DNA from 4 places in the Ensifer sp. EB106-03-01-XG145 genome. Region 3 is predicted to be linked to each of the others. Evidence: riboswitches for the same ligand, from Rfam matches in the RefSeq annotation. Region 3 holds a riboswitch; each other region holds the start of a gene.
The links. A riboswitch is a leader RNA that binds a small molecule or an ion and turns the genes downstream of it on or off. The one in region 3 is predicted to bind cobalamin.
Positions count from the first base shown of each region.

Region 1 (7,516 bases), on a different contig from region 3:
CAACCCTGCCACGGAAATTCTCGCGCGCACCTCCAGATCGGGACCGGCCTCGATCGAGGGGCATTATGACGGCGCCGTCGCCCTGCCGGGCCTGCTCGCCGAAATCCGCGACGGCGAGGCCGCAGGCGCCGATGCCGCGGTCATCGCCTGCTTCGACGACACCGGCCTCGAGGCGGCCCGTGCGCTCGCCCGCATACCGGTGGTGGGGCTCTGCGAATCCGCCGTCGCGACCGCTGCCATGCTGGCGCAACGTTTCACCGTCGTCACCACGCTCGAACGGTCACGGGTGCTGATCGAGAATCTCGTCCGGCATTACGGCATGGGCGACCGGGCAAGGGTCCGCGCCGCCAACATCCCGGTGCTCGAACTGGAGGACAAGGCATCAGACGCGCTCGCCAAACTCCGGCGCGAGATCGAGCTGGCGCTCAATCAGGATGGCGCAGAAGCGATCGTGCTCGGCTGCGCCGGCATGGCCGATCTCGCCCGTGCGCTCCAAGCGGACTATGACGTCCCTGTCATCGACGGCGTTTCGGCCGCGGTCAAACAGGCGGAAGCACTCGTGTCACAGGGACTTATGACCAGTAAGCGCGGGGCCTATGCGTCGCCGCTCAGCAAGCCCTATTCAGGTTTCATGAGCGCGCTCGCTCCGACCCCGGCTTGAGGTGATGCCGACCTGGAATCGCCCACGACGGTCGCCAGCAGCGCATTCGATGCATCGGCCTCGGCAATGATCCACTCGCGAAAGGCCTGGATCTTCTTTTGCCGCCGGTGGCTCTGCGGGTAGACCAGCCAATAGGCCCGGCCGTCCTGCACCACATGGTCAAACGGCCGGATGAGTTTGCCGTTTCTGAGTTCCTCCAGCAGGAAGGTCGAGACGGCGATGGCAATGCCGTGATCCGCAAGTGTCGTGGCGACGTCCATCGCCTGAACGTCGAAGATCAGTTCGGTGCCGTTGCTCGCCGGTGGTTCCACGCCGGTTTCGATCATCCATCGCCGCCACCAGCTGGCGTTACCGAAGCGCCGTACGCGCAGAACGTCCGAGGGATGCTTGAGCTGGTGTTTCTCCATGAAAGACGGTGTGCAGACCGGCATGTAATCGATAGGGAAGAGCGGAAACACGTCGTTGCCGGGCCAGTCGCCGTTGCCGCTGCGCACCACGAGGTCGATCGCATCACGCTTGAAGTCGATCAGTTCGGTCGACATGTGCACCCGGATGCTGATGTTCGGATGGGCCGTCTGAAACGAGGCGAGCCGCTGACCGAGCCAGCTCGAGACGACGGTCGGTAGCACGGAAATGTGCAGGTGGTGCTCGGTCATGTCGGCGATCTCGGAAAACGCAGCCCCGAGAAGATCGATCGCCTCGGTCACCTTCGGCGCCAGTTGCCGCCCGGCCGCCGTCAGCCTCACCTCGCGCGGAAGACGAACGAAGAGCGGCGTGCCGATGCGCTCCTCCAAGATCCGGATCTGGTAGCTGACCGCCGCCTGCGTCATGCCGAGCTCGTCGGCGGCGCGGGTGAAGCTCAGATGTCTGGCGGCCGCTTCGAAGGCGCGCACGGCACTCATGGGAGGAATCTTGCTCATGGTTCTGAGATAAGCATTCTTTATGCCTGCATGCGAGAAATCGCTTTGCGCGAAGCAGCAAAAATCCTCACTTTTTTTCGCGAACACAACAGCAAAAACAAAGAGGATAGCAATGCTTAGCGCAGTGCGATCAACGATCCTTCATGCCCTGAACTGGGCCGGCAACGCACTCAACCCGACCATCGCCATCGATACGTTCAGCGAATTCCAGCTGAAGGATATCGGCCTCACGCGGGATCACGAGACCGTCCGGGCGCGCATCGACGATGGTGCCGATCCGTGGCATTGGCCGACGGACGGCAATCCGCGCAAGTCACCGCCCTCGCCGGAGCGGGATTGCGGCGACGCGCCGCAAATGGCAAGGGCTTCGCCTCGAGCCCAGCCCGGAGAAAACAAAGACGTAAGCATGTCGCTCTGCGATTGACGGAACGCAGAGGCAAGAGACAGCGCAGTTGTCGTGATCTGCCACCTGCCAGCCCGCGGACCGAATTCGAGAGCGATCCGGCGTGGCGTTTCTGAAAGCGGCGTGCCGGAGCCTCTTCGCAAGTGATCGGCAACGGAGCAAGCGCCGGGCTCGAAGCCGAGAAGCTCTCCACCCACAGGTTTCGCCGCATCCCGCGGTTTACTCCTTGTTATCCACACGGCGAAAGAAATCACCTTCTCTCCCCGGCTTCAGGCACCTCGAACCTATTGACGCAGATTTGCGATGAACTACTATATCTAGTGTTCGAGGTTCTCTCGATTCGCAGGGATTGAGAGCTAAGACGGGAATACGGTGCGTCGGCGAGTTTTCGCCAGGCTATGCCGTAGCTGCCCCCGCAACTGTAGACGGCGAGCGACTGTCCGGAATTGGACCACTGAGGCATGAGGCCTCGGGAAGGTCGGGATGGAAGCTGAGACCCGTGAGCCAGGAGACCTGCCTCGAGCAACAAACGTCCACGGGCGGGGTGTCCGGAGAGGTTGAGTTGCGTGCGGCAGGATGAGCCTGCCTGATCGTCTCGACATCTCCCCGGCAGCCTGTCGAAAGCTTCGGGGTGAAGTCATGTCCGCGTCATTGAAATTCTATCGCTCGCCAATCAAGAGGCGCGGTTTCCCGCGCAACTGACGAAGAGGCATGCCCGGGCGTCCAGATCCGAGCGAGCCACAGCCATGACAGCCCTGCATTTCGCCGGATCGCGGTTGCGTGTCCGTGCGCCTTCTCATGCTCTCATCCAGCCGACCAAACGAGGAAGAAATGAACGTTACCGTCTACAGCAAGCCCGCCTGCGTCCAATGCACCGCGACCTACCGGGCGCTCGATCGCCAGGGCGTCAACTACGAGATCATTGATATCTCCATCGACCAAGACGCGCTCGAAACGGTCAAGGGCCTCGGCTACATGCAGCTTCCCGTCGTCGTCGCCGGCCCCGAACACTGGGCGGGTTTTCGCCCCGACAAGATCAGCGCGCTTTCCTAGAGGAGACAGGCGGTGGGCCTGATCGTCTATTTTTCCAGCCGCTCGGAAAACACCCATCGCTTCGTCGAAAAGCTCGGCCTTCGCGCAGCGCGCATACCGCTCAAGGAAAGTAAGGCTTCACTTACGGTTTCCGAGCCCTTCGTGTTGGTCGTGCCCACCTATTGCGGCGACGACGGCCGGGGCGCCGTGCCGAAACAGGTGATCCGCTTCCTCAACGATGCGGGCAACCGCTCTCACATCCGCGGCGTGATTGCTGCGGGCAACAGCAATTTCGGCGCGACCTACGGGATCGCCGGCGACGTCATCGCGGCCAAGTGCCGGGTGCCCTACCTCTACCGGTTCGAGCTGCTCGGAACCGAGGAGGACGTCGCCAATGTCAGAAACGGGATGGAACGATTTTGGACGTCTCAACACTCGAACGCCCCCTGAAGGCGACGGAAGCAGCGCTCGACTATCATGCGCTGAACGCGATGCTGAACCTCTATGATGAAGAGGGGCGCATCCAGCTCGACAAGGACCGGCTGGCGGCGAAGCAGTACTTCCTCCAGCACGTCAACCAGAACACCGTCTTCTTCCATAACCTCAGGGAGAAGCTCGATTATCTGGTGACCGAGGGCTACTACGAACAGCAGGTGCTGGATCAGTATTCCTTCAACTTCGTCCGCGACCTCTACGACCACGCTTACGGGAAGAAGTTCCGCTTCCCGACTTTCCTCGGCGCGTTCAAATACTACACGTCCTATACGCTGAAGACCTTTGACGGAAAGCGCTACCTGGAGCGCTACGAAGACCGCGTCTGTATGGTGGCGATGACGCTGGCGCGCGGGAACGAACAGCTTGCCCGCGATCTCGTCGACGAGATCATTTCCGGCCGTTTCCAGCCGGCGACGCCGACCTTCCTCAATGCCGGCAAAAAGCAACGCGGCGAGCTCGTCTCCTGCTTCTTGCTTAGGGTCGAGGACAATATGGAAAGCATCGGCCGCGCGATTAATTCCGCGTTGCAGCTCTCCAAGCGCGGCGGCGGCGTGGCGCTGTCGCTCACCAACATCAGAGAGATGGGCGCACCGATCAAGCAGATCGAAAACCAGTCCTCCGGCATCATCCCGGTGATGAAGCTCTTGGAAGACAGCTTCTCCTATGCCAACCAGCTTGGCGCCCGCCAGGGAGCAGGTGCTGTCTATCTGCATGCCCACCACCCGGATATCATGCGCTTCCTCGATACCAAGCGGGAAAATGCCGACGAGAAGATCCGTATCAAGACGCTGTCGCTCGGCGTCGTCATCCCGGACATCACCTTCGAGCTCGCCCGCAACAACGAGGACATGTATCTGTTCTCGCCCTATGACGTGGAGCGCGTCTACGGCGTGCCGCTGACCGAAATTTCGGTGACGGAGAAGTACCGCGAGATGGTCGAGGATGCTCGTATCCGCAAGCGGAAGATCAAGGCGCGCGATTTCTTCCAGATCATTGCCGAAATCCAGTTCGAGAGCGGATACCCCTACATCATGTTCGAGGACACGGTGAACCGGGCGAACCCGATCGCCGGGCGCATCACCATGAGCAACCTCTGCTCGGAAATCCTGCAGGTGAGCGAGGCGAGCGAATTCAACGACGACCTCTCCTACGCAAAGATGGGCAAGGATATCTCTTGTAATCTAGGCTCGCTGAACATTGCCGCGGCGATGGACAGTCCGGATTTCGGCCAGACGATCGAGACCTCGATCCGCGCGCTCACCGCCGTCTCCGAAATGAGCCACATCTCTTCCGTGCCTTCGATCGAGAAGGGCAATGACGACAGCCATGCGATCGGCCTTGGCCAGATGAACCTGCACGGCTACCTCGCCCGCGAGCGCGTCTTCTACGGCTCCGAGGAAGGCATCGATTTCACCAACATCTATTTCTACACGGTGACCTATCACGCCATCCGCGCATCCAACCGGCTGGCGGTCGAGAAGGGCGTGACCTTCAAGGGCTTCGAGAACTCGAAATATGCGTCCGGCGAATATTTCGACAAATACACCGGGGCCAAATGGTTGCCAGCGACCGAAAAGGTAAAGGCCCTGTTCGAAGCGGCCGGCATTTCCATCCCGACGCAGGAAGACTGGCTGGAACTGAAGCAGGCGGTCATGCAAGGTGGTCTCTACAACCAGAACCTCCAGGCGGTGCCGCCGACGGGCTCGATCTCCTACATCAACCACTCGACCTCCTCTATCCACCCGATCGTCTCGAAGATCGAGATCCGCAAGGAAGGCAAGATTGGCCGCGTCTACTATCCGGCCGCCTTCATGACCAACGACAACCTCGAATATTACCAGGACGCCTACGAGATCGGGCCGGAGAAGATCATCGACACCTATGCGGCTGCGACCCAGCATGTCGATCAGGGCCTGTCGCTGACCCTGTTCTTCCGCGACACGGCGACGACGCGCGACATCAACCGCGCGCAAATCCACGCCTGGAAGAAGGGCATCAAGACCATCTACTACATCCGCCTTCGCCAGATGGCGCTTGAGGGCACGCAGGTCCAGGGCTGCGTTTCCTGCGCGTTGTAGCGCCGCGTTCCCATTAAGTGCCCCTCACCCTAACCCTCTCCCCGCCTGCGGGGAGAGGGTACCTGCCACACTGACGGCCCAGATTATGCGAGATGGCGCGGCATATGCCTTCTCCCCGCAAGCGGGGAGAAGGTGCCGGCAGGCGGATGAGGGGCGTCCACGCCCGAGAGGACAACGAAATGAACATGCACAACAAGCCAGCGAGCCGCATCCGCGCCATCAACTGGAACCGCATCGAGGACGACAAGGATCTGGAGGTCTGGAACCGGCTTACCGGCAATTTCTGGCTGCCGGAGAAGGTGCCGCTCTCCAACGACATCCCCTCCTGGGCGACCCTGAAGCCGGAGGAGCAGAAGCTCACCATCCGCGTCTTCACCGGCCTCACGCTGCTCGACACGATCCAGAACGGCGTCGGCGCCGTCAAGCTGATGGAGGATGCCATCACTCCGCACGAGGAGGCGGTGCTTTCCAACATCTCCTTCATGGAAGCGGTGCACGCGCGCTCCTATTCCTCGATCTTCTCGACGCTGTGCCCGACGCCCGATGTCGACGATGCGTACCGCTGGTCGGAGGAAAACGAGTTCCTGCAGAAGAAGTCGGCGCTGATCATGGAGCAGTATGCCTCCGCCGATCCGCTCAAGAAGAAGGTCGCCAGCGTCTTCCTCGAAAGTTTCCTCTTCTATTCCGGTTTCTATCTGCCGATGTACTGGTCGAGCCGCGCCAAGCTCACGAACACCGCCGATATGATCCGGCTGATCATCCGTGACGAGGCGGTACACGGCTACTATATCGGCTACAAGTTCCAGCGCGGCCTGGAGAGGCTGACCGAGGAACGCCGGCAGGAAATCAAGGACTTCGCCTTCGACCTGCTGCTCGAACTCTACGACAACGAGGCGAAATACACGGAAGCCCTTTATGACGGCGTCGGGCTTACCGAGGACGTGAAGAAGTTCCTGCACTACAACGCCAACAAGGCGCTGATGAACCTCGGCTACGAGGCGCTGTTTCCGGCTGAGGCCTGCAAGGTCAATCCGGCCATTCTCTCCGCGCTGTCGCCAAACGCCGACGAGAACCACGACTTCTTCTCCGGTTCCGGCTCCTCCTACGTCATCGGCAAGGCGGTCGCGACCGAAGACGAGGACTGGGATTTCTGAGGAACCCCAGGCACCTGCGGGAACATGAAGAACCGCCCGAGGACATGATGTCTTTGGGCGGCTCCGCGCATCAAAGGGGTGCGGCTATTCCGCCGCGACCACCCGGCTGCGGCCGATGGTGGCCTGCGTCAGCAGGAAGGCGGCAAGCGCGCAAGCCGCGATGGCACCGGCCATCGGCAGGGCGGTTCCGTCGAAGAAGAAGCTTGCGACAACCATCGCAACCGCGGCGGTGACGAAGTGCAGCGTGCCCATCAGCGCCGATGCCGTGCCGGCGATTTCGCCATGATCCTCAAGCGCCAGCACCGCCGAGGTCGGGATCACCAGACCGAGCACGCCGTAGCCGACGAACAGGAAGGCGGCCATGACGGGCAACTGGTTGAAGCCGAGGCTCATGACGATGAACATGCTGGCCATGGTGAGCGCAAAGGCGGCGACGGCGAGGTGCATCACCCGCACCAGGCCGAAACGCTCGCCAAGCCAGCCGGTCGCCTGCGACACCGCGAAGAACGAAACGGCATTCATCGAAAAGGCAATGCTGTATTGCGTTGGCGTCAGCCCGTAATGGTCGATCAGCACGAAGGGCGAGTTGGCGAGATAGACCAGGAACCCGGAGATCCCGAGCCCGCCGATGAAGGTGAGCGTCAGGAAGTTGCGATCTCTGAGCAGCAGGCGGTAGGCGGCGAGTGCGCTCCCCAGGCTGCTATCGGCGCGGTCCTTTTTGGGTCGGGTCTCCTGCAATTGCGTCGACAGCAGGATCAGCCCGATGAAGGCGG
Region 1 covers NZ_JBYTEC010000002.1:305,902-313,417, reverse strand. The annotation lists gene AC3WWH_RS10075 (aspartate/glutamate racemase family protein) at 1-661, shown strand, start outside; gene AC3WWH_RS10070 (LysR substrate-binding domain-containing protein) at 619-1,563, opposite strand; gene AC3WWH_RS10065 (hypothetical protein) at 1,694-2,005, shown strand; cobalamin riboswitch at 2,295-2,519, shown strand; gene nrdH (glutaredoxin-like protein NrdH) at 2,816-3,037, shown strand; gene nrdI (class Ib ribonucleoside-diphosphate reductase assembly flavoprotein NrdI) at 3,050-3,466, shown strand; gene nrdE (class 1b ribonucleoside-diphosphate reductase subunit alpha) at 3,436-5,589, shown strand; gene nrdF (class 1b ribonucleoside-diphosphate reductase subunit beta) at 5,769-6,743, shown strand; gene AC3WWH_RS10040 (multidrug effflux MFS transporter) at 6,828-7,516, opposite strand, start outside.
Region 1: linked by a shared signal. The riboswitch ahead of nrdH (glutaredoxin-like protein NrdH) and the one ahead of cobU (bifunctional adenosylcobinamide kinase/adenosylcobinamide-phosphate guanylyltransferase) in region 3 are both predicted to bind cobalamin.

Region 2 (7,516 bases), on a different contig from region 3:
GCCTATTCCGGCGAAACCCCGGTCTTCGGTCCCGACTACCTGATCCCCTCGCCGTTCGATCAGCGCCTGATCCTCAGGATCGCGCCGGCCGTCGCCAAGGCGGCTGAGGAAAGCGGCGTCGCCACCCGTCCGATCCAGGATTATGACGCCTATCTCGACAAGCTGAACCGCTTCGTATTCCGCTCGGGCTTCATCATGAAGCCGGTGTTTGCAGCCGCGAAGAACGCCCAGAAAAACCGCGTGATCTTTGCCGAGGGCGAAGACGAGCGCGTGCTGCGCGCTGCCCAGGTGCTGCTGGAAGAAAGCACGGCCCGACCGATCCTGATCGGCCGTCCGCAGATCATCGAGACGCGCCTGCGCCGTTACGGCCTGCGCATCCGTCCGGATGTCGATTTCGAAGTGGTGAACCCCGAAGGCGATCCGCGCTACCGCGACTATGTCGAGGATTATTTCGCCCTCGTCGGACGCCTCGGCGTCATCCCGGAGGCGGCCCGTACGATCGTGCGCACCAACACGACGGTGATCGGTGCGCTTGCGGTCAAGCGCGGCGAAGCCGATGCGCTGATCTGCGGCGTCGAAGGCCGGTACTCCAGGCACATGCGCGACGTTTCGCAGATCATCGGCAAGCGCGAAGGCGTGCTCGACTTCTCCGCCCTCAGCCTGCTGATCTCGCAGCGCGGCGCGACCTTCTTCACCGACACCTATGTCAGCTACTGCCCGAGCGCCGAGGAGATCGCGCAGACGACCGTCATGGCCGCGCAGGAAATCCGCCGCTTCGGCATCACGCCGCGTGCAGCGCTCGTCTCGCATTCGAACTTCGGTTCGCGCGACTCGGAAAGCGCCACCAAAATGCGCAAGGCGCTTCAGCTCGTGCGCGAACTCGCGCCTGACCTCGAAGTCGACGGTGAAATGCACGGCGATGCGGCGATCTCGGAAGCGCTGCGCCAACGCGTCATGCCGGACAGCAGCCTGCCGGGTGAAGCCAACCTGCTGGTCTTCCCCAATCTCGATGCCGCCAACATCACGCTCGGCGTCGTCAAGACCATGACCGACAGCCTGCATGTCGGTCCGATCCTGCTGGGTTCGGCGCTTCCCGCGCACATCCTTTCGCCTTCGGTCACATCGCGCGGTGTCGTCAACATGGCGGCCCTCGCGGTCGTCGAAGCCAGCCATCCGGGCTGACATGATACCGCGGAGATCGCCTTCGATCTTCGCAGCTATCAGGCGCCAGACCGGCGCCCCCAATGCCATATCCAGGCGTCGCGCAGTTGTTGAGCGCGACGCTCTATCGCCCGAGAATCACAGCGGAATCATCCTCTGCTGCCCGCTCGCGCGATCCGGTCGCAAGAACCGGCAATCGAAAATTGCAAAATTGGCACCACACACCAAACGGGTAAGTTTGCGCTGGACAAAAGGTGAACCTCTAACCATGCTGTGGCTTCGGACGAGATTCGGTGTTGTGGCATGACTGAGCAGCAGGCTGTCCTCGACATGCTGGAAATCCTGGAAGGCGGGGGCTGTGTCGAGCCCGCTCATTTCTTTACGCTGATGCGCCGCACGTTCCGCATTGCCCATCTCCTGTACCTCGAAGCCGAGCCCTATGCGGACGAGCTCAAGATCTGCCGCCTGCATCACACCTTCGGCGCCTATGCCGCCGAGATCTACCGTTCGCGCGGCCTTCACCGAATCGATCCGATCCTGAAGCTCGCGCTTGGCGGCGTGCGCCCGGTGGAATGGACGATGGCGCGACATCGGTTCCCGGAATGCGAGCCTTTGTTCCAGGCCGCGCAGGAAATCGGCATTTCCACCGAGGGCGTTGCCTTGCCGCTGCCATCGCCCGCAGGTCGGACGGCGCTGCTGGCAATCAACGTCAACATGCCGGCCGACGAATGGACGGCCTATCGGCGCCAACATCTGCGCGATTTCCAGCTCGCCGCGAATCTTTTCCATGCGGCCATGCTGGAACATGGCGCAATGGCCGGCGGCCTTTCGGCGCGTGACATGCGCCTCACCGGTCGCGAAACCGAGGTTTTGACCTGGGCCGCCGCCGGCAAGAGCTATTGGGAAATCGCCACTATCCTCGGCATTTCCGAACGCACTGTGCGCTTCTTCATGACCAATGCGAGGCGCAAGCTGAATGTCGTCTCCAACACGCAAGCGGTCGCCCAGGCCGTCCGCCATGCGCTGATCCCCACCGTTTGACGCAGCTCGCGCCAATGCCCTCCCAAAACCCCTCGAAATCTAGTGGGAAATATCGCTGATTTAAACTGTCACTACCGACAGTTACGCGACCGCCGCCAGCCTGACAGCATCCGCCCATCCCAAGACAAGGATGGAGAAAAAGATGATCAGGATCCTGAACGGAAAGACCCGAGCACAGCACCCGCAGGCCGTCGACGACATGTTCCGGCTGCGCAAGCGCGTCTTCCACGACTTCCTGAAGTGGGACGTTCAGACGGACGGCGCATGGGAAATCGACAACTACGACACGGCGAACCCGCTCTACGTGCTATCCTACGCTCCCGACGGCCGGCTGCGTGGCTCGCTGAGGCTGCTGCCGACGCTCGGCCCCAACATGCTGGACGATACCTTCCCGATCCTGCTCGGCGACAATCCGGAAATCCGCAGCGCCTCGGTGTGGGAATCGAGCCGCTTCTGCATCGAGCCCGAGATTTCGCAGGACCGCGCCTCCAATCAGGTGACGATCGCCGCCGCCGAGTTGATGTGCGGTGTCGGCGAACTCGGTCTCGCCTCCGGCATCAGCCACATCGTCACGGTCACCGACGTGTTCCTGGAGCGCATGTTCCGCCGCATGGGATGCCCGGGCGAGCGCATTGCCGAACCCCATCGCATCGGCTCGGTCTTCGCCGTTGCCGTCGCCTGGGAAGTGACTAACGACCTGCTTCAGCGCATGAAGGCCATTGCCGCCATCGAAGGCACCGTTCTCGAACGCCCGATGTCGCTCGAAACCGCCCGCGCCGCTTGAATGCCATCGCCGGCCGGAGCCGTTAACGCAAACCGCCGCTTGTCGTTGCACGATCACCGACAAGCTCTATGATGGAGGTGAAACAGGAATTGCCGCTGGCAGCCGCCCATATCAGAAGGCCGGCATCATGCGGCATCAGGAAGAGACTTCGCCCGTGTTCCCGCGCTTGAAACACGTCGCTGTGGTGCTTGTGCCGCTGGCCCTGGTCGGTGCCGATCCTTCGCTGGCATCGACCGTGTGCGACCGGCTGAATACCCGGCTTGCGCAACTGCCCGACATGGTCGCCACCACTGCGGATGCCCGGGACTATGCCAGCGCCATCTCACGACAGAATATCGAGCTGCGCCGGGCGAAGAACGACCGCCGCCGCGCGGGCTGCGGTGGCGGCAGCGTCGTCACCTTCGATGGCGGCGACCCCGACAGCTGCGGGGAGCTCGACAGCCTCATAGCCGAGATGGAAGACAATCTGCGCATGCTGAAGTCGGAGCGCGAGCAGATCGTCGCCGGCGGCAGCGAAGACAGTCGCCGCCGTATCCTTGCCGCGCTTGAAATCAACGGCTGCTACAGCGACAGCGAAGAATTCGCGAGCGTCGAGCCCGAAGAGCCCGAAACGCACCGCAACATCATTGCCGACCTGCCACCTGACGACGCCTACGGGCCGATGCTCGGGCATGGCGAAGACGGCTATGCGCCGCAGGATGGCTACTATCGCGGAACACTCAGGACCATGTGCGTGCGCACCTGCGACGGCGCTTTCTTCCCGATCTCCTCGGATGCGACGCCGGCCGACTTCCCGCGGGACGAACAGGCCTGCCGGGCGCGCTGTCCTGGCGCCGAAACCGAACTCTACTTCCACGATATCAACACGGAAGAGAGCGAACAGATGGTCTCGGCCGTGACCGGGTTACCCTATACCGAAATGCCCAATGCGTTCGCCTATCGCACACGCGGCATCAGCAAGCCCGGCATGTGCGGCTGCCAGATACCGCAGACTGCCGCAACCTCACCGAAAACGACCGGCACCAAGATCGGCGACGATCAGTCATCCATCGTCGTGATCGAAACCAAGAAGCCGGCGGACACCACGACCGCCACGGCGCCGGCCGAGGAGAGGCCTTACGACCGGTCCAAGAGCAAGGTGCGCGTCGTCGGTCCGACCTTCCTGCCGCAGGAAGAAACCTCGATCGACCTGAAGCACCCGAAGGGACCGGCCTATCAACCGGTCCAGAACTGAACCCGGCGCCGCCTTAAAGCGCGTCGCGATCGCTGCGCACTTTTGCGCGACGGGCTTTAGGAACTCTCGCTGCAGTTCCCCCAGCCTTCCTCAAACACCAGTTCTTCCAGCGGCAGGCGTTGCCGCCATCCCTTCACCGCCAGTTCGGGCTGCTGGTAAAGGCGATCGACATAACCGAGGCAGAGCCAGGCGACGATCTCGATATGATCGGGAATGCCGAGGATCGCCTTGATCTCCGCCTCGTGAAAGATACTGACCCAGCCGACGCCAACGCCTTCGGCTCGCGCCGCAAGCCACAGGTTCTGCACGGCACAGACCGTCGAATAGACATCCATCTGCGGATTGTGCGTCCGCCCGAGAACGACGGCGCCGCCGCGTGTGCGGTCGCAGGTGACGCAGATGCTGAGCGGTGCCTTGCGAATGCCTTCAAGCTTCAGCGAGCGGTATTTGGCCTGCTGCTCTGCCTCGAACATCAAGGCGGCCTCATCATTGGCGCGGTGAAACGCCTGCCAGACGCGCTCGCGCGTTTCTGCCCCCCGCACCAGTACGAAATTCCAGGGCTGCATGAAGCCAACCGACGGCGCGCTGTGCGCCGCGGCAAGCAGGCGTTTCACCAGATCGTCGGGAAGAGGCTCGGCCAAGAATTCGTCGCGCACGTCGCGGCGTGTTTCGATGGCGCGGTAGACGGCCTCCCGCTCGTCCGGCGAAAAGGCACCGGCAGCCGCAAGGCCGCCCTTCTGTTCAGTCAGCATCGTTCGATCCCCAACAATGCGAAAACCTCCCGCCGTCCGCGCGGGGTTCGGTCTATCTCGCCAGGCCGGTCTTCTGACTTCGGTTCAACCGGTCGCCTCACCTTCCCAGATCGATTGAGGATCCAGTGGCAAAGCCTTGAATCAATTCAAGGCACTTCTAGAGGCGACCGTCCCCGTCACAGCGTTGGGCACGTTCCGGAATGACACCGGATTCCCGATTCTCCCGCTCGCGCGGGCACCTGACGGCGTCATAAGGGCACAGCCGCCAAGGAAAGACAAGCGCCCGTCAGAGCGGGATGAGGAAAAGTGCGCGCGGTTTTCCGCCCGCATTCCGCTCTAACTTTTGAGGATCGATCACGTTTATGATTTTGGGTCGATCCGACCCAAAATCATCGTGATCTAGAGCGGCGCCACCGGATGCGGCGAACCGTCATAGCCGCCCCAGACCGACTGGTCGAAGCAGATCACCGATCCGGTCATCAGCCCGGATTCCGCGGAAGACAGATAGGCGCAGGCGCGCGCCACCTCCGCCGGATCGACGAGCCTGCCGAAGGGTTGGCTGGCGGCCGCCTTTTCGAGCCAATCCGCGGCAGCGCCGTGAAATTCGCGCTGGATGCGGTCCTCGCCTTCGGAAGCCATCCAGCCGATATTCAGGCCGTTGACGCGGATGCGGTTGCGCAGAAGCGCATAGGCAGTGTTCTTGGTCAGCGTCTCCAGAGCGCCTTTCGACGAGCAATAGGCCGCAATGAAGGGCTGCCCGGCCATTGCCGACATCGACCCGATATTGACGATGGTGCCTTCCGTTTGCTCACGCCGCATCACCTTCACCGTCTCCTGCATCAGGAAAAACGGCGCCCGCACGTTGATGGCGAACATGCGGTCGAACAGTTCCGGTGTCGTGTCGAGGATCGTGCCGCGATCGGTGATAGCGGCGGCATTGACCAGCGCATCGACCCGGCCGAACTCCGCATCGCAGGCGGCAACGACCTTGCGCGCGTCGTCAACCTTTTCAAGATCGGCCTCGACATAGACCACTTTCGCGCCGCTGGCCTTGCCGATTTCTTCGGCCTTCGCCTTTCCCTTTGCGGCGTTGCGCCCACAAATGACGATGCCTGCCGCACCGCGTTCGGCGAATAGGCCGGCGATCGTTGCGCCCAGCCCTTGCGTGCCGCCGGTGACGATGGCGATCTTGCCTTCCATTTGTCCGCTCATTGAAATTCCTCCCTCGGATGATCGTGTAAAACAGGTGCGGCCCCGGGCGAAACGCTCCGGGAGCCTGTCGGATGTGCTGTCGGACCGTCAGCTCAGCTTGCGCTTCGCCTGCGCGTCGAGTGCGGCCTGAAAATCCTGCTCGCTCGTTCCTGCGGTCAGTGCCTCGCGCATCAACTGCGCCTGGGTCTTCGGCGCCAGCCCGCCAAGCGGCGGGTCGCGGTCGAGATTGGTTGGGAAGGAATAGCCCTCGGCGCAGGACGCGATGGCATTGGCCGCTTCCGCATCGGTCAGCTTGCCCTTCGCCAGCAACGCCTTCAAGGCCGGGTAGAGCGTCGCGCTCATCGTCAGCCGATCGACCGTTTCCATCGCCCGGCCAAAGGCCGAGGACACCTGCAGCAGGTTCGCCACGCGGCGGATGTCGGTGGAGCGGTTGTTGCCGGCGGCGTGGAAGAGCGCCGGATTGAAGAAGACGACATCGCCCTTTTCGAGCGGGAGCTGGACATGGTGCTCGTCGAAATAGGCCCGGAACTCCGGCCGATTGAGCGCCAGATAACCCGGCACATAGGTTTGGCTATAGGGCAGGAACAGCGTCGGCCCGCTTTCAAGCGGCATGTCGCAATGGGCGACCGCCCCTTGCAGGGTCAGCACCGGCGAAAGCTTGTGAACATGCGCCGGATAGCGCTCGATCACCGCGGCGGTCTGGAAGCCGAGATGGTAGTCCCGGTGCGCCGATTGTGCCGCGCCGCCCGGATTGACGCGGTTCACCTGCGCCGTCATCTGGTAATTCGGCCCGAGCCAAGCTTCGCTGACAAGCGCGATGATGGCATTGCCATAATAGGCTGCAAAATTTTCCGGCGCCTTCAGGCAGTGCTTTTCCAGCGAGTTCCAGATGCGATCATTGGCGCCGGGCTTGGCAAAATGATCGCCGCCGCCGCTGCTGGTGCGATGCTGTTCCTCGATGATCTCGTCGAAGACGGTGCTCGCGACATCCACCGCGGTGGTATCGGCAAAGGCGCGCTTGAAGACCGCCACACCCGGGCCGGTCGCCAGCGCCTCACAGATTTCGGCAAGCACCGCCCGCCGCGCCTCGGCATTGCCGCAGGCTGCAATCAGCTCGGCGCTGTTGTAGATCAACACGTTCTGGTCGCAGCTTGAAGCATAGGGATAGTCGGCCAGGTTGGTTCGGCGCTCGACCTCCGCGCGGAACGCCTCGATATCGCAGGCCGCTTCGGTGAGCCAGACACGCTCGATCCGCTGCCTCGCACTGTTGTCGGTCTTCATCCCGTTTCCTCCTCCGGAACATCTTGATGGACACGACTATAGGCGGCGGCA
Region 2 covers NZ_JBYTEC010000010.1:82,181-89,696, reverse strand. The annotation lists gene AC3WWH_RS22345 (NADP-dependent malic enzyme) at 1-1,182, shown strand, start outside; gene AC3WWH_RS22340 (helix-turn-helix transcriptional regulator) at 1,465-2,202, shown strand; gene AC3WWH_RS22335 (acyl-homoserine-lactone synthase) at 2,345-2,986, shown strand; gene AC3WWH_RS22330 (DUF2865 domain-containing protein) at 3,114-4,220, shown strand; gene bluB (5,6-dimethylbenzimidazole synthase) at 4,277-4,972, opposite strand; cobalamin riboswitch at 5,019-5,230, opposite strand; gene AC3WWH_RS22320 (SDR family oxidoreductase) at 5,372-6,184, opposite strand; gene AC3WWH_RS22315 (phytanoyl-CoA dioxygenase family protein) at 6,272-7,465, opposite strand.
Region 2: linked by a shared signal. The riboswitch ahead of bluB (5,6-dimethylbenzimidazole synthase) and the one ahead of cobU (bifunctional adenosylcobinamide kinase/adenosylcobinamide-phosphate guanylyltransferase) in region 3 are both predicted to bind cobalamin.

Region 3 (7,516 bases):
CCGCCCGCATGCGCGCGGCGATCATGTTGTCGGCATCGTCCTCCTCCAGCGCGCCGACGGCGCGGATCGCCTTGTCGAAGAGGGCGATCTGGTCCGGGAAGGCATCGCGGAAGAAACCGGAAATGCGCAGCGTTACGTCGACGCGCGGCCGGCCGAGCATGGCAAGCGGCACGATCTCGTAGCCCGTGACCCGGCGTGAAACCATGTCCCAGACGGGCTTGGCGCCGATCAGCGCCAGCGCCTGGGCGATGTCGTCGCCGCCGGTGCGCATGTTCGCCGTGCCCCAGGCGGTGAGGCCAAAGGAGGAAGGCCACTCGCCGTGATCCTGCAGGTAGCGGCGGATCAGCAGTTCGGCGGATTTTTTGCCGAGCTCATAGGCGGCAGGTGTCGGCACGGCGCGGCTGTCGACGGAGTAGAAGTTGCGCCCCGTCGGCAGCACGTCCGGGCGGCCGCGGGTCGGCGCGCCGGAAGGACCGGGGGCGACGAAGCGGCCGTCAAGACCGGTGAGAAAACCGGCCATTTCGGCAGCACCGGAGCCGGTAATGGAGGGCTTGAGGCGGGTCTCGATTTCGTCGAGCACGGCTTGCGTGTTGGTCCAATCCGCTGGGCAAGGCTGCTCACCCGAGACGAGGCTTGCGGCGAGGAGCTCGACGCGTTCGACGGTGTCACCATTGGTGCGCCAGGAGGCGTCGGAGATATCGGTGAGGATCGATGGCTTTGCGCCGGTCCAGACGTCCGACATCACGCAATCGAGCGGGTCGAAGAGGAGCCCCGCATCCGCCGCGATCGCCCGCTGCAGGCTCTGGTCGCCGCCCTCGCCGAGCCCGCGTGGGACGCGCGCCAGTGCCACGGTCAGGTCCGTCAAGAGCCGCCCCTCCGGCGCCACTCCGAAGATGTGCAGGCCGTCGCGGATCTGCATTTCCTTGAGGTCGCAGAGATAGGCGTCGAGCTTTTCCAGCGCCTTGTCGTCGCTGTCGCCCTTGTCGATGCCGGCATCGCTGTCGAGGCCGATGTCGCGAACGAGATCGAGGATCTGGCGGCTGAGCAGCCGCAGCCGTCGCGGGTCGCCGCCGGCAGCGTCGTAATATTCGTCGACCAGCGCCTCCAGATCCTTGAGCGGCCCGTAGGATTCGGCGCGCGTCAAGGGCGGCGTCAGATGGTCGATGATGACGGCGCTGGTGCGGCGCTTGGCCTGTGTGCCTTCGCCCGGATCGTTCACGATGAACGGATAGACATGCGGCAGCGGCCCGAAGATCGCCTCGGGATAACAGGTCTCGGACAGCGCCAAGGCCTTGCCCGGCAGCCATTCGAGATTGCCGTGCTTGCCCATATGCACGATGGCCTGCGCGCCGAACTGATGGCGCAGGAAGGCATAGAAGGCGAGATAGCCATGCGGCGGCACCAGGTCCGGCGAGTGGTAGCTTTCCTTCGGATCGATGTTGTAGCCGCGCGCCGGCTGGATGCCGACGATGACATCGCCGAAGCGGGCGAGCGGCAGCGCGAAGCCGCCGTCTTGGAAGAACGGATCGGCCTCGGGCGCGCCCCAACGGCCGCCAACTTCATCCTGAATCTGTTTCGGAAGCGAATCAAAGAAGGCGTTGTAATCGCTGAGCGAAATTGTTTCTCTAATTTCACGATCACGGCCTGCCGCATTGGTCGGCCCGGCCATCAGGTAACGCATCAGCGCGTCGCCATCCTCCGGGACGTCGCCCACCGCATAGCCTTCTGCCGTCATGGCACGCAGCACTTCGACGGTGCCGGCCGGTGTGTCGAGACCGACGCCATTGCCGAGGCGCCCGTCGCGGTTCGGATAATTGGCCATGACGATGGCGATCCGCCGGTCGGCGGGTTCGGTGCGACGCAACTTCGCCCAGTTGACGGCAAGGCTGGCGGCAAAACGCACCCGATCTTCGAGCGGCTCATGCCCGACAATGTTAGCCTCGACTTTCGCATCGTAGATCGACGCCGCCTTGAACGAGACGGCGCGCGCAAGGATGCGGCCATCGACCTCCGGTAGCGCCACGTTCATCGCCAGATCGCGCGCCATCAGCCCCTGCGGCGATGTCTCCCATTGCTGCCGTGATGAGCCGGAGAAGATCACCTGCAGCACCGGCGCGCCGGTTGATTCCAGCACCGTCGGCTGCCGGTCGGCACCGGGCGAGGAAACGGCAAAACCGGTGGCGTTCATCACCACATCGGGTGCGGCCTCGGAAAAAATCGCCTGCAGCGTGCCGACGGACACGGCATCCTTGAGGCTCGACACGAACACCGGCAGTACCCGAACCCCTTGCGCCGCCAGCGCATCGATCAGCGCCTCCACCGGCCGTGTCTCGCCACTCTGGACCAGCGCGCGGTAGAAGCAGATGGCGATGGTGGGATTTGCGCATGCGGGGGCTCCAGCCCCCACAACACTCAACCAATCCGAAACCCCGATCACGCCCCGCCCCGGCCACCAGATGCCGGCTTTCAGCAAAGGCTTGGCCGGCTGCGGTTTCTCGGCGCCTGAAACCAGCGCCTCGGCATAGTCGAGGAACAGGCCGGCATTGTCGGCGCCGCCTTCGGTGAAATAGGCCCAGAGCCGCTGGCGGTCATCGGCCTCAACCGTAGAAAACGGTTCAAGGCCCGGGTCCGGCTTGTCGTCGCCCGGCAGCACCGCGATCTGGAAACGGTGAGTGACGGCCGCCGCATGCAAGGCTTCGAGCAGATAGCGGAAATAGCTGGCGCCACCGAGCGGCCGGACGACGATCAGCTTCGCATGACGTGCCGTGCGCTCGACATAGGTGTCGACCGACATCGGGTGCATCAGGCTCATCAGGCTGGCAATGCGCAGACTCAGGCCTCCGTCGCGCCGGCCGTGGGCCGCAGCGATCGAGGAAAGCTCGGTGTCGGCGGCCGACAGGAAGAGGATATCGGCCGGCGTTTGCCCAAGGTCGATCGCCTCGTTGCCGTCGGCGATCGTTCCTTTCTGGGCGAGAAGCAGATGCATGATCTTGTCCGTTCGGGCAATTCCGAACGGAAACGCGTGAAGCGGCTTCCGTCCGGAATTGCGTTATTTCAATGCGTTAGATCATTTCATTCAATGAACGATCAGACGAGCGCAGCAATCGCAGCGCGCACCGCCGCCTCGTCCATGTCGTGCAGGCCGATGACGACGAGGCGCGTGCCGCGCTTTTCGCCGGCCGCCCAGGCCCGGTCGTAATACTGGTCGATGCGGGCACCGACGGCCTGGATCAGCAGGCGCATCGGCTTGCCGGGCACATCGGCAAAACCCTTGAGGCGCAGCACGTCGTGCTCGGCGATGACGCCCTTGAGGCGATCGATGAAGGCGGCCGGATCGGCGATGGCGCCGAGCTCGACGACGAAGCTGTCGAACTCGTCATGGTCGTGCTCCTCGCCCGTTTCATGCTCCATCTCGTGGTGCGACTTGCGGTTGGCGATATCGCTTTCGGTGCCGACGCCGAGGCCGAGCAGGATGGCGGCGGCCACTTCGCCGTTCTTTGCCTCGATCATGGTCGGCTTGCGGCTGGTGCGCGAGGAAACCTCGTCGCGCACGGCCTTGAGGCCGGACGCGTCGATCAGATCGGTCTTGTTGAGCACGATGAGGTCGGCAGCGGTCAGCTGATCCTCGAACAGTTCCTCGATCGGGCTTTCATGGTCGAGATTGTCGTCCTCGACGCGCAGCGCATCGACCTTGTCATGGTCGTCGGCAAAGCGGCCGGCGGCAACAGCAGCGCTGTCGACCACGGTGACGACGCCATCGACGGTGACTTCGCTGCGGATGTCCGGCCAGTTGAAGGCGGCGATCAGCGGCTGCGGCAGCGCCAGGCCCGAGGTCTCGATGATGATATGGTCCGGGCGGTTTTCGCGCTCGAGCAGCTTGGTCATGGTCGGGATGAAATCATCGGCAACGGTGCAGCAGATGCAGCCATTGGTAAGTTCGATGATGTCGTCCTCGGTGCAGGCCTCCGCGCCGCAGCCCTTCAAGACGTCGCCGTCGACGCCGAGATCGCCGAACTCGTTGATGATCAGCGCGATGCGCTTGCCGTCGGCGTTCTGCAGCAGATTGCGGATCATCGTCGTCTTGCCGGCGCCGAGGAAGCCGGTGATGACGGTCGCCGGGATCTTGCCGTGGCTGGTTCTCGCAGTGGTCATTATTCACCCTTCATTTTCAGCGGCAAACCGGCCGCGACAAAGTAAACTTCAGCGGATTTCTCCGCAACGATCTGGTGAAGCCGGCCGGCATGGTCGCGAAACTCGCGGGCCATGCGGTTCTCGGGCACGATGCCGAGGCCGACCTCGTTGGAAACGAAAACGAGGCGCGTCCGCGCCTGCGGCAGGAAGGCGGCGAGCGCTGCGAACTCCGCCTCGATGTCGCGCTCCTCAAGCATGAGATTGGTGACCCACAGCGTCAGGCAGTCGATCAAAACGACATGGGTGGGGTCGTCGATGCGCCGCAGAATGCCGACGAGATCGACCGGCTCCTCGTGCGTCGTCCAGCCTTCGCCGCGGCGCGTCCTGTGATGATCGATGCGCGCGCGCATTTCGTCGTCCCAGGCGCGGCCAGTGGCGACATAATGTTTGGCGAGACCGGACGCTTCGACGAGCTTCTCGGAAAAGCTGGACTTGCCGGAGCGGGCGCCGCCGAGGACCAGGACCGGTCCGGCGCTGGGATTGCTCATCGCGACCGCGCCAAGGTCAGCGGCAGATGGCAACAGCCGTTCGACGCGCCGGCGGCGCGTTCGGGAAAGTATCTGAGAGCCAAAACAACCTCCGTGATGGCGTTGGAGACGACACGTCTCCTCGGGCGGAATGCCCATGTCGGGTGGCAGGTCTCCTGGCTCACGGCGTCACGGGCCCCACATCGCCTCGCCCCGAATGGACGAGGTTCCGATGTCAGGACCCGAGCGGCCCGCCTCACCTTCCCGGCGCTTTCCAGTGCCACAGCGAACCTTTGCGCGTCGTCTCCGACGCATGGGTGCTGTGGGCGACATCATGAAAGGCGGACGATTCGTAGAAGAAGAGGCGTCCAACCCGGCTGATCACGATGCCACGCCAGTGGCTTTTCCGGCTCGATTCCGCACTGCCTCGATTGCCCCATGCAACCGGCTGGCAGCTCTGAATTTGAGCCCGATGGCGAACCCTGACCGTTCTACAGTCGCGGGGTCGGCTGCGATAAGGATGCCCGGTTTGGGTCCATCCGTCACATTCCCAATTATTCCCCCCGATCGCCACGACAAGGGGGAACCATCCAACATCCGATGATTAGGAAGCGGGCGCCGCAAAGTCAATCGACGCTTGCGACACCTCCCCGGCCGACTTGCGTCGCGCGACGATTTGTCGAGCGCGAAGCCGCACCGGACATGAGGCGAATGGCAGATCGCGAACGAACATATTTTAGCAATTACAGATGTTGCGTTAAACTGCAGCGCCGCGCGTCCTATGGACGTGCAAAGGTCGCTGAACCATCCCGCAACCGACCCGAGGGGCTTCGTTTATCCGGTAGGCACATGGAACGCAGGCTCGCCGCCGTGATGATTGCCGACGTTTGCGGCTATGGGCTGCTTACCCAGGCCGACGAGGAGGGTACCTGCGCCCGCTTTCAGGCCGACCTGCACGAACTATTCGAACAAAGCATCGAGACGCATCGCGGCCGGCTGATCAAGACCATGGGCGACGGCCTGCTGGTCGAGTTCCACAGCGTCGTCGAGGCGGTCCGATGTGCGGTCGAGGTGCAGCGCGCCAAATCTGAAAGTCGCGGCGTGGACGCGGGGCGGCTGCAATTCCGCATCGGCATCAATCTTGGCGACGTGATCGTCGAGGGCGACGACATCCACGGCGATGGTGTCATCATCGCCGAGCGCCTGCAGAGCCTGGCCGAACCGGGCGGCATCGTCATCTCCGGCACCGCCTACGACCAGGTCGAGAAGCACCTCGATGTCGGTTTCGTCTTTCTCGGCGAGCAGCGCCTGAAACACGTCGAAAAACCGGTTCGGACCTACCGTCTCTGGCTGGACGAAGCCCACGCCGGCAAGCCGAAGGCCAGGGCGCACCGTGGAAGACGCTGGGTCGCCCTGGCAGCGGCATCTGCCCTGGCATTCACAGCCGCCGCCGGCGCCGCCTGGTGGCGCCCGTGGCAGCCGCCTGCCGACATCCGTCCGGCTCAGGCTGTGGACTTCAGCCAAGCAGACAAGCCCTCGATCGCCGTGCTTCCGTTTGCCAATGTCAGCGATGACCCCAAGCAGGAGTTTTTCGCCAATGGCATGACCGACGGCCTCGTCACCGAACTGGCCCAGATCTCCGGCCTGTTCGTCATCGCGCGCAACTCGACGTTCACCTACAAGGGGAGATCGGTGACAGCCAGGCAGGTGTCGGAAGAACTCGGTGTGAGATATGTGCTTGAAGGCAGCGTCCAGCGTGCCGGAGAGCAACTTCGCATCAATGCGCAGCTCATAGATTCCCTGGATGGCGGTCACGTCTGGGCCGGAAAGTTCGACGGATCGCTCACCGACGCCTTTGCGCTGCAGGACGAAGTGATGCGCGGCATTGCCGAAGCGCTTGCGTTGCGGCTGGATCCTGACCAGCAGATGGCCTTCGGGCGCAAGGAAACGACCGTGCCGGCGGCCTTCGATGCGTTCCTGCGCGGCTGGGAGCACCACCGGCGCACCACGCCCGAAGACTTCGCGAAGGCACTGCCCTATTTCGACCAGGCGATTGCGCTCGATCCCGCCTATGGACGTGCCTATGCCGCCGCAGCCATGGTCTATGCGCGCATTTATCTGTGGCGCTGGCACTATCAGCTGGGCATCACGCGCTTCGAGGCGCGAGCCAAGGCGCGGCAGTTTCTGCGGATGGCGCAGAAACATAAGACGGCACTCGCCTATCAGGCAGCGGCCCTCCTTGCCGAAGTGGACTGGCGGCATGCCGACGCGCTCGCAGACCTCAAGGAAGCGATCGCGCTGGAACCCGGCGACTCCTGGAGCTACGCATTGACGGCCTTCGTGCTGACATCCGCCGGTCGGCCGGCGGAGGCCCTGCCCCATATCCGCACGGCGATCCGCCTCGATCCGCACTCCCCGTCCTTCTTCCTGTACGTCCTCGGCCTGACGCAGTTCAGCCTGGAGGATTTCGAAGCAGCAGCAGCGGCGGCGAGAAGCAGCATCGCGCTCAACCCCCAGGATGACGGTCCTTTCCTTCTCCTTGCCTCTGCCGCCGGACATCTCGGTCACCGCGCGGAGGCTGAGGCGGCAGTCGCCCGCTACGACGCGCTTCGCATCAGCCGTGGCGGAACGCCCGTCTGCATTTCAGAGCGCCCGCCGCTGGACCTGGCGCAGCCGCATGCCAGCGAGAAGCTCTATCAGGGACTGCGCCTGGCGGGCGTGCCTGAGACCCTGATGAACACCGACGTCAGCATTCGCGACAGGCTGCCAGCCGATGAGCTCCGTTCGTTGTTCTTCGGGCACCGGTTGCGTGGACGCATGCTGGATTCGGGCGAGGAACATGAAGCTGTCGTTTCGCC
Region 3 covers NZ_JBYTEC010000016.1:75,231-82,746, forward strand. The annotation lists gene cobN (cobaltochelatase subunit CobN) at 1-2,986, opposite strand, end outside; gene cobW (cobalamin biosynthesis protein CobW) at 3,088-4,152, opposite strand; gene cobU (bifunctional adenosylcobinamide kinase/adenosylcobinamide-phosphate guanylyltransferase) at 4,152-4,679, opposite strand; cobalamin riboswitch at 5,116-5,264, opposite strand; gene AC3WWH_RS27260 (adenylate/guanylate cyclase domain-containing protein) at 5,508-7,516, shown strand, end outside.

Region 4 (7,516 bases), on a different contig from region 3:
TCGCCGGCGATCCGGCCGCCGCCGTAGCGGATCAAGGCCTCGCCCGCACGCACATCGGCAACATCGAGCCTGACGGCCGCGCCGGGCGCGTAGTGGGAGGCCAGCATGCCCGGCGCCTCGATCGTTGCTCCCGCCGTTTCCGGTCGGATCACCGGACGATCGAGCAGGCGCTCGATTTCTGCGGCATCGAGGCCGCCGGGGCGGAGCAGCCGGATCTCGTCGCCATCGACCTTGATGATCGTGGACTCCAAGCCGATTTCGGCCGGGCCTGCGTCGAGGATCAGTTTCAGCTTTTCGCCGAGATCCGCATCGACATGGACCGCACTGGTCGGGCTGATCTTGCCCGAGGTGTTGGCGCTGGGCGCTGCGAGCGGCCGCCCGAAGCGGGCGATCACCCGGCGCGAAAAGCCGTCGGGCATGCGGATGCCAAGCGTGTCGAGGCCGGCCGAGGCCAGCGCATGCACGCTGCTATCGGGCCGCTGCGGCAAGATCAGCGTCAGGGGTCCGGGCCAGAAGGTTTCCGCCAGGCGTCGGGAAATCGGGTCGAAGCGCACATGGGCCTCGGCCATCGCCATGTCGGAGACATGCGAGATCAGCGGATTGAAGCGCGGCCGGCCCTTCATCTCGTAGATGCGGCTGATCGCATCGGGATTGGTGGCGTCGGCGGCAAGGCCATAGACGGTTTCGGTGGGAATCGCGACCGGTTCGCCTTCGGCAAGAACGGCGCAGGCGCGTTCGATCGCGCGGTCCGGTTCCCTGCCTGTGTCGATGATCTCTGCCATGCCGTTTCCTTTCCGACGCTTCCTTAACGGACGTGCCGGGAAAACAGAACGATTTTTTTGGGGGCGTTCGGTTGCTGCCTCAGAGACTGCGGATAATGCGGCGCAGCGCGGAGTCCCGGGCACCCAGCATCAGCACGTTCTTGAGAGCAACCTTGGGGTCGTCCGTGCGGAAGAGGAGCCCGTTGTCGCGGACGTTGCGGTTGATGACCATCTGTCCGTCTTCGGCGTTCGGCTCGATCGCGACCGCGAAATACATGCGGGAATAGCCGCTCTGGATACGGTCGAAGAAATGCGTCTCATCACCAAGGTCGCTGAAGAAATTGGCGAAGTAGAACGACCAGTTGATGTCCTTGGAAGGCGTGACCGCCGTCCGCGCCGCCGTCACATGGCAATAGCCGAGATGCGGCTTGCCGACGAGCGTGCGGTGAAAAATCAGCTTGGGAAACTGGATCGAGGCATGAAAGCCGTTGATCCGCTTGTGCGTCGTGTCACCGGCGGTCGCGAGCTTCTTGCCGGTCCTGTCCGCGACTTCTTCGTAGCTCAGATACCGTCGCTCGCTCGGCAGCCATTGCCGGCGGTTGATCCTGCCGGTGCGCAGAAACTCGGTGTGCACGGCCGTCTTCGGCATGACCGCCGGCGGCTTCTCGGCCGCAGCGTCGTAATATCTGAACTTTGCCATGATCGTCAGTGCGCCGTCTGCCTGCCGGACATCTTCGTCCGCCGGCAAGCCTAGTGGCTTATGGTTAATGAAGGATTTCCTTTCGTTCGCGGAAGATGCCCCTGCACATTCATGGGAATGTCGCAAACGGGCGAAGCCTTCCTGTGTCTGCGTCATGTCAGTCACAAAAGCCGGCATCTGCCCAATTTTTGATCTATCTATATGTTTATAAAGTGAAAAATTCTCGCATCCGTTTCCAAAAGGCGGTTTCGATCGTGTCGTCATTCTGGAATTGAATGTCGCTATCCGGCGCCTGCCGAGGCGCCTTCCGCGCTTACATATCCTTACTCAAGGTGTCGTCTTCCAAAGGGGAAGGCGGAGAATTGGGAAGCCGGTCAAATCCCGGCGCTGCCCCCGCAACGGTGGTGGAGCGAAAGCCTCGGCAAAAGGCCACTGGACGGTTTTCCGTCCGGGAAGGCGCCGGGCTGGTCCTTCGAAGGACGGCTCCTGAGCCCGGAAACCAGCCTTGACAGACATAACCGTAACGGGTTGCGGCGGGCAGCCGGATCGGAGCCTAAAACGCATGGGCGTGCGCCCATGCGGGTTCCTGTCCTGCCTCTCCGAAACATGGCGCATGAGGACAGGACATGGATACCAAGACCGATATGCTTCGCAAGCTGAAGGGCCGGCGTGACGGCTACAGCCTCGATCGGGCCTTCTACATCGACCCCGACTATTACCGGCAGGACCTGGAAAACATCTGGTATCGGGATTGGCTGTTCATCGGCCACGATTGCGAAATCCCGCGGGCCGGCAACTATTTCACCGTCCAGGTCGGCGACTATCCGGTCGTCATCACCCGCGATCGCCAGGGCACGATCCGCGCGCTCCACAACTCCTGCCGCCACCGCGGCTCCCGCGTCTGCACGCAGCACAAGGGCTCTTCGGCAAAGCTCGTCTGTCCCTATCATCAATGGACCTACGAGCTCGACGGCTCGCTGCTCTTCGCACGCCAGATGGGCGAAGACTTCGACAAGGCAGCCCACAGCCTGAAGCAGATCCATTGCGAAACGGTCGGCGGCTACATCTTCATCAACCTGTCGGAGACGCCGGCGGATTTCGCCGCCTTCCGCGAGCTGGCATTCCCCTACCTCGCGCCGCACCGGCTGGGAGAGACCAAGGTCGCCTTCGAAAGCACCATCATCGAAAAGGGCAACTGGAAGCTCGTCTGGGAGAACAACCGCGAGTGCTACCACTGCGCCGCCAATCACCCCGAACTCTGCCGGACCTATCCGGAAGCGCCGACCGCGACCGGGGTGCAGGGCGCCAAGGACGATCCGGTGATTGCCGCCCATTGGGCGAAGTGCGAGGCCGAGGGCCTGCCGAGCGAGTTCCGGATGTCGCCGACCGGCCAGTTCCGCGCCGCGCGCATGCCGCTGGTCGATAATGCCGAAAGCTACACCATGTCGGGTGCGCCCGCCGTAAAAAGGGCGCTGTCGGCCGATGTCAGGCAGAAGCAGATCGGCACGCTCCTGATGTTCCATTACCCCACGACCTGGAACCACGTGCTTTCGGATCACGCCATCACCTTCCGCGTGTTGCCGCTGGGGCCGGAACTCACGCAGGTGACAACGAAGTGGCTGGTCCACAAGGACGCGGTCGAAGGTGTCGACTACACGCTCGAGGATCTGACTCATGTCTGGACCGAGACCAACGACCAGGATCGCCAGATCGTCGAGGAAAATGCCTTCGGCATCCGCTCGCCGGCCTATGAGCCCGGTCCGTATTCGCCGGAGCACGAGGGTGGCGTGATGCAGTTCGTCGAATGGTACTGCAAGTTCATGGAGCAGCGCCTGCAGGGCGATGCGGCTCCGCTCTCAAAGGTCGCCTGACATGCAGATGGCGTCCTCCTTCCATCATTTCGACGAACTGCATGTCTGGATCGACCGGCAGCAGATGCTCGAATGCACATCGGCGGTTGTCGAAACCGCCGATGTCATGACCTTCACCTTCCGTGCGGAGAAGCCCGCCTGGTTTCGTTATCTGCCCGGCCAGTTCGTCACCCTCGAATTGCCGGTCGCCGACGAACCGGTCATGCGCACCTACACCCTGTCGTCGACGCCATCGCGACCGCTGTCAATTGCCGTCACGGTGAAGGCGCAGGCCGACAGCGTCGGCACCCGCTGGATGTTCGATCACCTGAAGCCGGGCATGAAGCTCCGGGCTTTTGGACCGCTCGGAGATTTCAGCTTCGTCCGTCATCCCGGCGAAAAGTACCTGTTTATCTCCGCCGGATCCGGCATCACCCCGATGATGTCGATGACGCGCTGGATGGCCGACTGCGTGCCGGAGACCGATGTCACCTTCATCTCCTGTGCTCGCCGGCCGGACGACCTTCTGTTTCGCTCGGAGCTCGAGGTTCTGGCGACACAGATGTCCGGGCTGAACCTCGGCTTCATCGTCGAGGGGCACGAGGCGCGTCACGGCTGGCATGGCCTGCGCGGCCGCATCGACGGTGCCAAGCTACCGTTGCTCGCTCCCGACTTCCAGGAGCGCACGGTGTTCTGCTGCGGTCCGGAACCGTTCATGCGCGGTGTGCGCGAGATGCTGAAGGCAGCCGGCTTCGACATGGCCCGCTATCACGAGGAGAGCTTCCAGCCGGCGGCAGCACCTGCCGCGGAAGAGATCGCCGTGCGCGCCGGTGCCGGCGATGATGGTGAGGTTCAGGCGGCCAAGGTCGCCTTCACCATGAGCGGCAAGGAGGTCGAGGCGAAACCCGGCCAAACGATCCTGCAGACGGCGCGTGCCAATGGTGTGAGGATCGGCGCTGCCTGCGAGGGCGGTATCTGCGGCACCTGCCGGGTGATGAAGGTCGCGGGCGAGGTCGAGATGAACCACAATGGCGGTATTCTCGATGACGAGATCGACGAGGGCTACATCCTCGCCTGCTGCTCGCGGCCGCTGGGAGATGTCCAGATCGAAGCCTGAAGGATCAGGGCGTGTTGCAGGGCGCAGGCTTGATTGCAACGCGCCGTAGCGTGTCGGCATTGGCAACTGCGCTGCCACAACCGCCCTGTGCCGCGTCATCGGCGGCGACCGCCACCTGTAGGGCGCGCTCGTGGCGAGCGAAGTCGATCGAGCCTGTCACCAACATGTCGACGCCGCTGCCGGCGCCGCTCGTGGCACCGGCACGGCTGACAAGCAGCGGCTCGCTAAGCGTTGCGGTCGCCCGTGCGACCGCGTGCATGCCCGTCCCTTGCTCGGCTTGAGCGACGAGGGCGAGCGGCAATGGCTTTTCAGGCAGCAAGGCACCCTGCGCCCAAATCGCTTTCAGCGCCAGCGGCGACATTGCAGCGACATTCACGTCGATATCGTCGAGCGTCCCCGGTACCCGGTAGGGGCAACGCCGCTTGCCGCAATTGATGCCGGACGAGAACTGCCACAACGCATAGCTTTCCCAATTGCCCATCGGGAAGACCTGGCGGATATCCGGCTTGTAGCGCGCGTACCAGAGCGGCAGGCGCGACAGCAGCCGGTGCTTGGCGCGGTGCGCGGCGATATATTTGGCCGTGATGTGGTTGGTATAGAGGATCGGATAACGTCCGGTGCGGGTCTTGACGTGGCCGGCGAAGATCGCGGCATCCTCTAGCGACATGTATTTCTCGGCATCGATGCCCTCGAGATCGAGAACCATCAACTCGTCGTCGCGCGGCTCGGCGTAGTCGAGGAAATGGTTTGCTTGGTCGACGGGATTGCCGGGACGGGCGAGATGGTAGGCACCCCACAGCAGCCCGTGCGTGCGGGCGATCATGCGTCGGGTCTGGTAGAGCTCGCGGCTGACTGCGTATTTGCGCCACATGGTCTTGCAGTGGTTGAAGGTGTCGCCGTTGTGGTCGCCGGTGCAGGAGAAGCTTTCGGGCAGGCCGTCGGAGGCCTTGGCGATGAAGCCGGAGATGCGCTTGTCCGCAAGCATCGTTTCCCAGTCGATGCTGTTCATCTCATAGGCATCGACGATGATGGCGTTGGACTTGGTCTTCCAGGGCTCCAGTTCACCGGCGCGTGCGATCGCCGCCGCGAAAGCCAGACCTAGAAAGGTCGCGAGGCGCAGAATCATCCCTGTGGTGGAGATATACCGCTTTGCCATTCTCTGAGATTGCCGACAGTATCGTTAATGTATCGTAAATCCCAGCCCCCGAGGCGGACTGTGCTGGAGCGGCGCGCGAAAGTATACCGACCTCCGGCTGTATATGAGCAATGCCTTGCATAATATTGGTGTGTCGCGTGATGCCTTCGACGCCGACAGGCGGATGAACGAATGCGCCAAAGCCGTCACTGCTGCCGATCTGCAGCTGCTGATCCGCAGCAGCCGCGATGCCTGAAGATGGAACAAAACCGGTGACTTATGCGTTGCTGGTTGGCTTCGGATTTCCCGGCTGAGGGTCATCCCCGGTTTGCAGCGAACCGGGTGAAATCACGCAGAGGCTGAAGTTCCCGTGGTTGCCCGATTTTTCGGCACCCTGCGGAGCGTGGATTCGGTTATGGAGGTTTTGATGAAGACTTTGCTGAAGACCGGGAAGAGCCGGTGGTTTTCTTCGATCATTGCCGTGGCAGTCCTGATGACGTCCGCGGCCCCGTCGCAGGCGTTCATGCCGACGCCGCCGCGCGTCGAGCGGCAGAACGACGCGACGAACGTTCAGTATCGCAGGCCGGGGTATGAACGCCGCGGCAACTATTACTACTACAATGGCTACCGCGGTTATAACTACCGCCGTCCGGGATACCGTTACTATAACGGTTGGTGGTACCCGATGGCCGCCTTCGGCACCGGCGTGATCATCGGCGGGGCAATCGCCCAGCCTCCGCGCTACGAGCGTCCGGCTCCCGTCTATGGCAGCCGCCATGTGCAATGGTGCGCCAACCGGTACCGGTCCTACAGGGCCTATGACAATACTTATCAGCCCTATGGCGGCCCGCGCCAGCAGTGCTATTCGCCCTATAGCTAAGGGTGAGCAGGGCCGGGGGCTTTCGCCGCCGGCCTCTTCTCTGACATTCAAAGAATCCCGATCCGCCTGAGGATCCACCAGGCAAAGCCCATGGAAAACGCGATGAACAGCGCGGCATAGAGCGTGCCGCTGCCATCGGCGAAGGGGAGCGCCCCGGTGTTCATGCCGAAGAAGCCGGTCACGAGCGTCGGCGGCAGCAGGAACGCGGTCATCAGCGACAGGATGTAAAGGTGGCGGTTGGTCTCCGAGGAGATCTTGCTGTCGATTTCTTCGTGCAGCAGTCGTGCCCGTTCCTGCAAAGCGAAGACGTCGCGGTCGACCGCCTCGAGCCGGTCCGAAAGCCGCTCGGCAACGTCGATGAAGCCGGGCGGCACCTCGTCTTCATCCGAGGCGGCCGCCCGCCTCAGCAAAGCCAGGATCGTGCGCAGATGCCGATGAAGCCGCACCACCGTGCGGCGGAGCGGCGCAAGCCCCGGCTGCTGGCGATGTCCCGCCGCCCCATAGACATGATCCTCGATGACGTTCAGCTCCTCGGTCAATTCCAGAACCAGCGAGATCAAGGTGCGCTGGAACTCGACCACGATCATCTCGAAGAGGTCGATCGGGCGGGCACATTTCGTGCTCTTCTCCACGGCCGCCTTGACGCGGTCGATGCTGCGCAGCGGATGCAGGCGTGTGGTGATGATGATCCGGTCGCTGACGGCGAAATGCAGCCAGCCGATCGTCTTGGTCACGGCATCGAAGGTGCGCTCGAAGTCGACGAGCGTGCCGTGTACGATATCATCCGAAACCGTAATCGCGGCCTGCGTGTCGTGGCTGGTCAGCGCGGTGACCGCGAGTGGCGGAAGGTTGCCGATCCGCTCGATGAGGGCAGGCGTGCGTGCATCGGAGAGCGCCAGATGAACCCAGACCCATCCTTCGCCGGTCAGCAGGCTGTCGACCGAAGCGTCGGTGGCGATGCGCTGGCAGCGGCTTTCGCCTGGCAGGAAACGATAGGCCCAGACGATGCCGGGTATTTCGGGGGAAATCAGGTTCATCTGAACGCCTTGGCAAAAGCCTTATGCCTTGGCTTC
Region 4 covers NZ_JBYTEC010000001.1:864,737-872,252, forward strand. The annotation lists gene AC3WWH_RS04170 (L-threonylcarbamoyladenylate synthase) at 1-782, opposite strand, end outside; gene AC3WWH_RS04175 (DUF6656 family protein) at 862-1,461, opposite strand; cobalamin riboswitch at 1,775-1,983, shown strand; gene AC3WWH_RS04180 (aromatic ring-hydroxylating oxygenase subunit alpha) at 2,088-3,332, shown strand; gene AC3WWH_RS04185 (FAD-binding oxidoreductase) at 3,334-4,428, shown strand; gene AC3WWH_RS04190 (glycoside hydrolase family 25 protein) at 4,433-5,584, opposite strand; gene AC3WWH_RS04195 (hypothetical protein) at 5,688-5,819, shown strand; gene AC3WWH_RS04200 (BA14K family protein) at 5,991-6,443, shown strand; gene AC3WWH_RS04205 (transporter) at 6,491-7,480, opposite strand.
Region 4: linked by a shared signal. The riboswitch ahead of AC3WWH_RS04180 (aromatic ring-hydroxylating oxygenase subunit alpha) and the one ahead of cobU (bifunctional adenosylcobinamide kinase/adenosylcobinamide-phosphate guanylyltransferase) in region 3 are both predicted to bind cobalamin.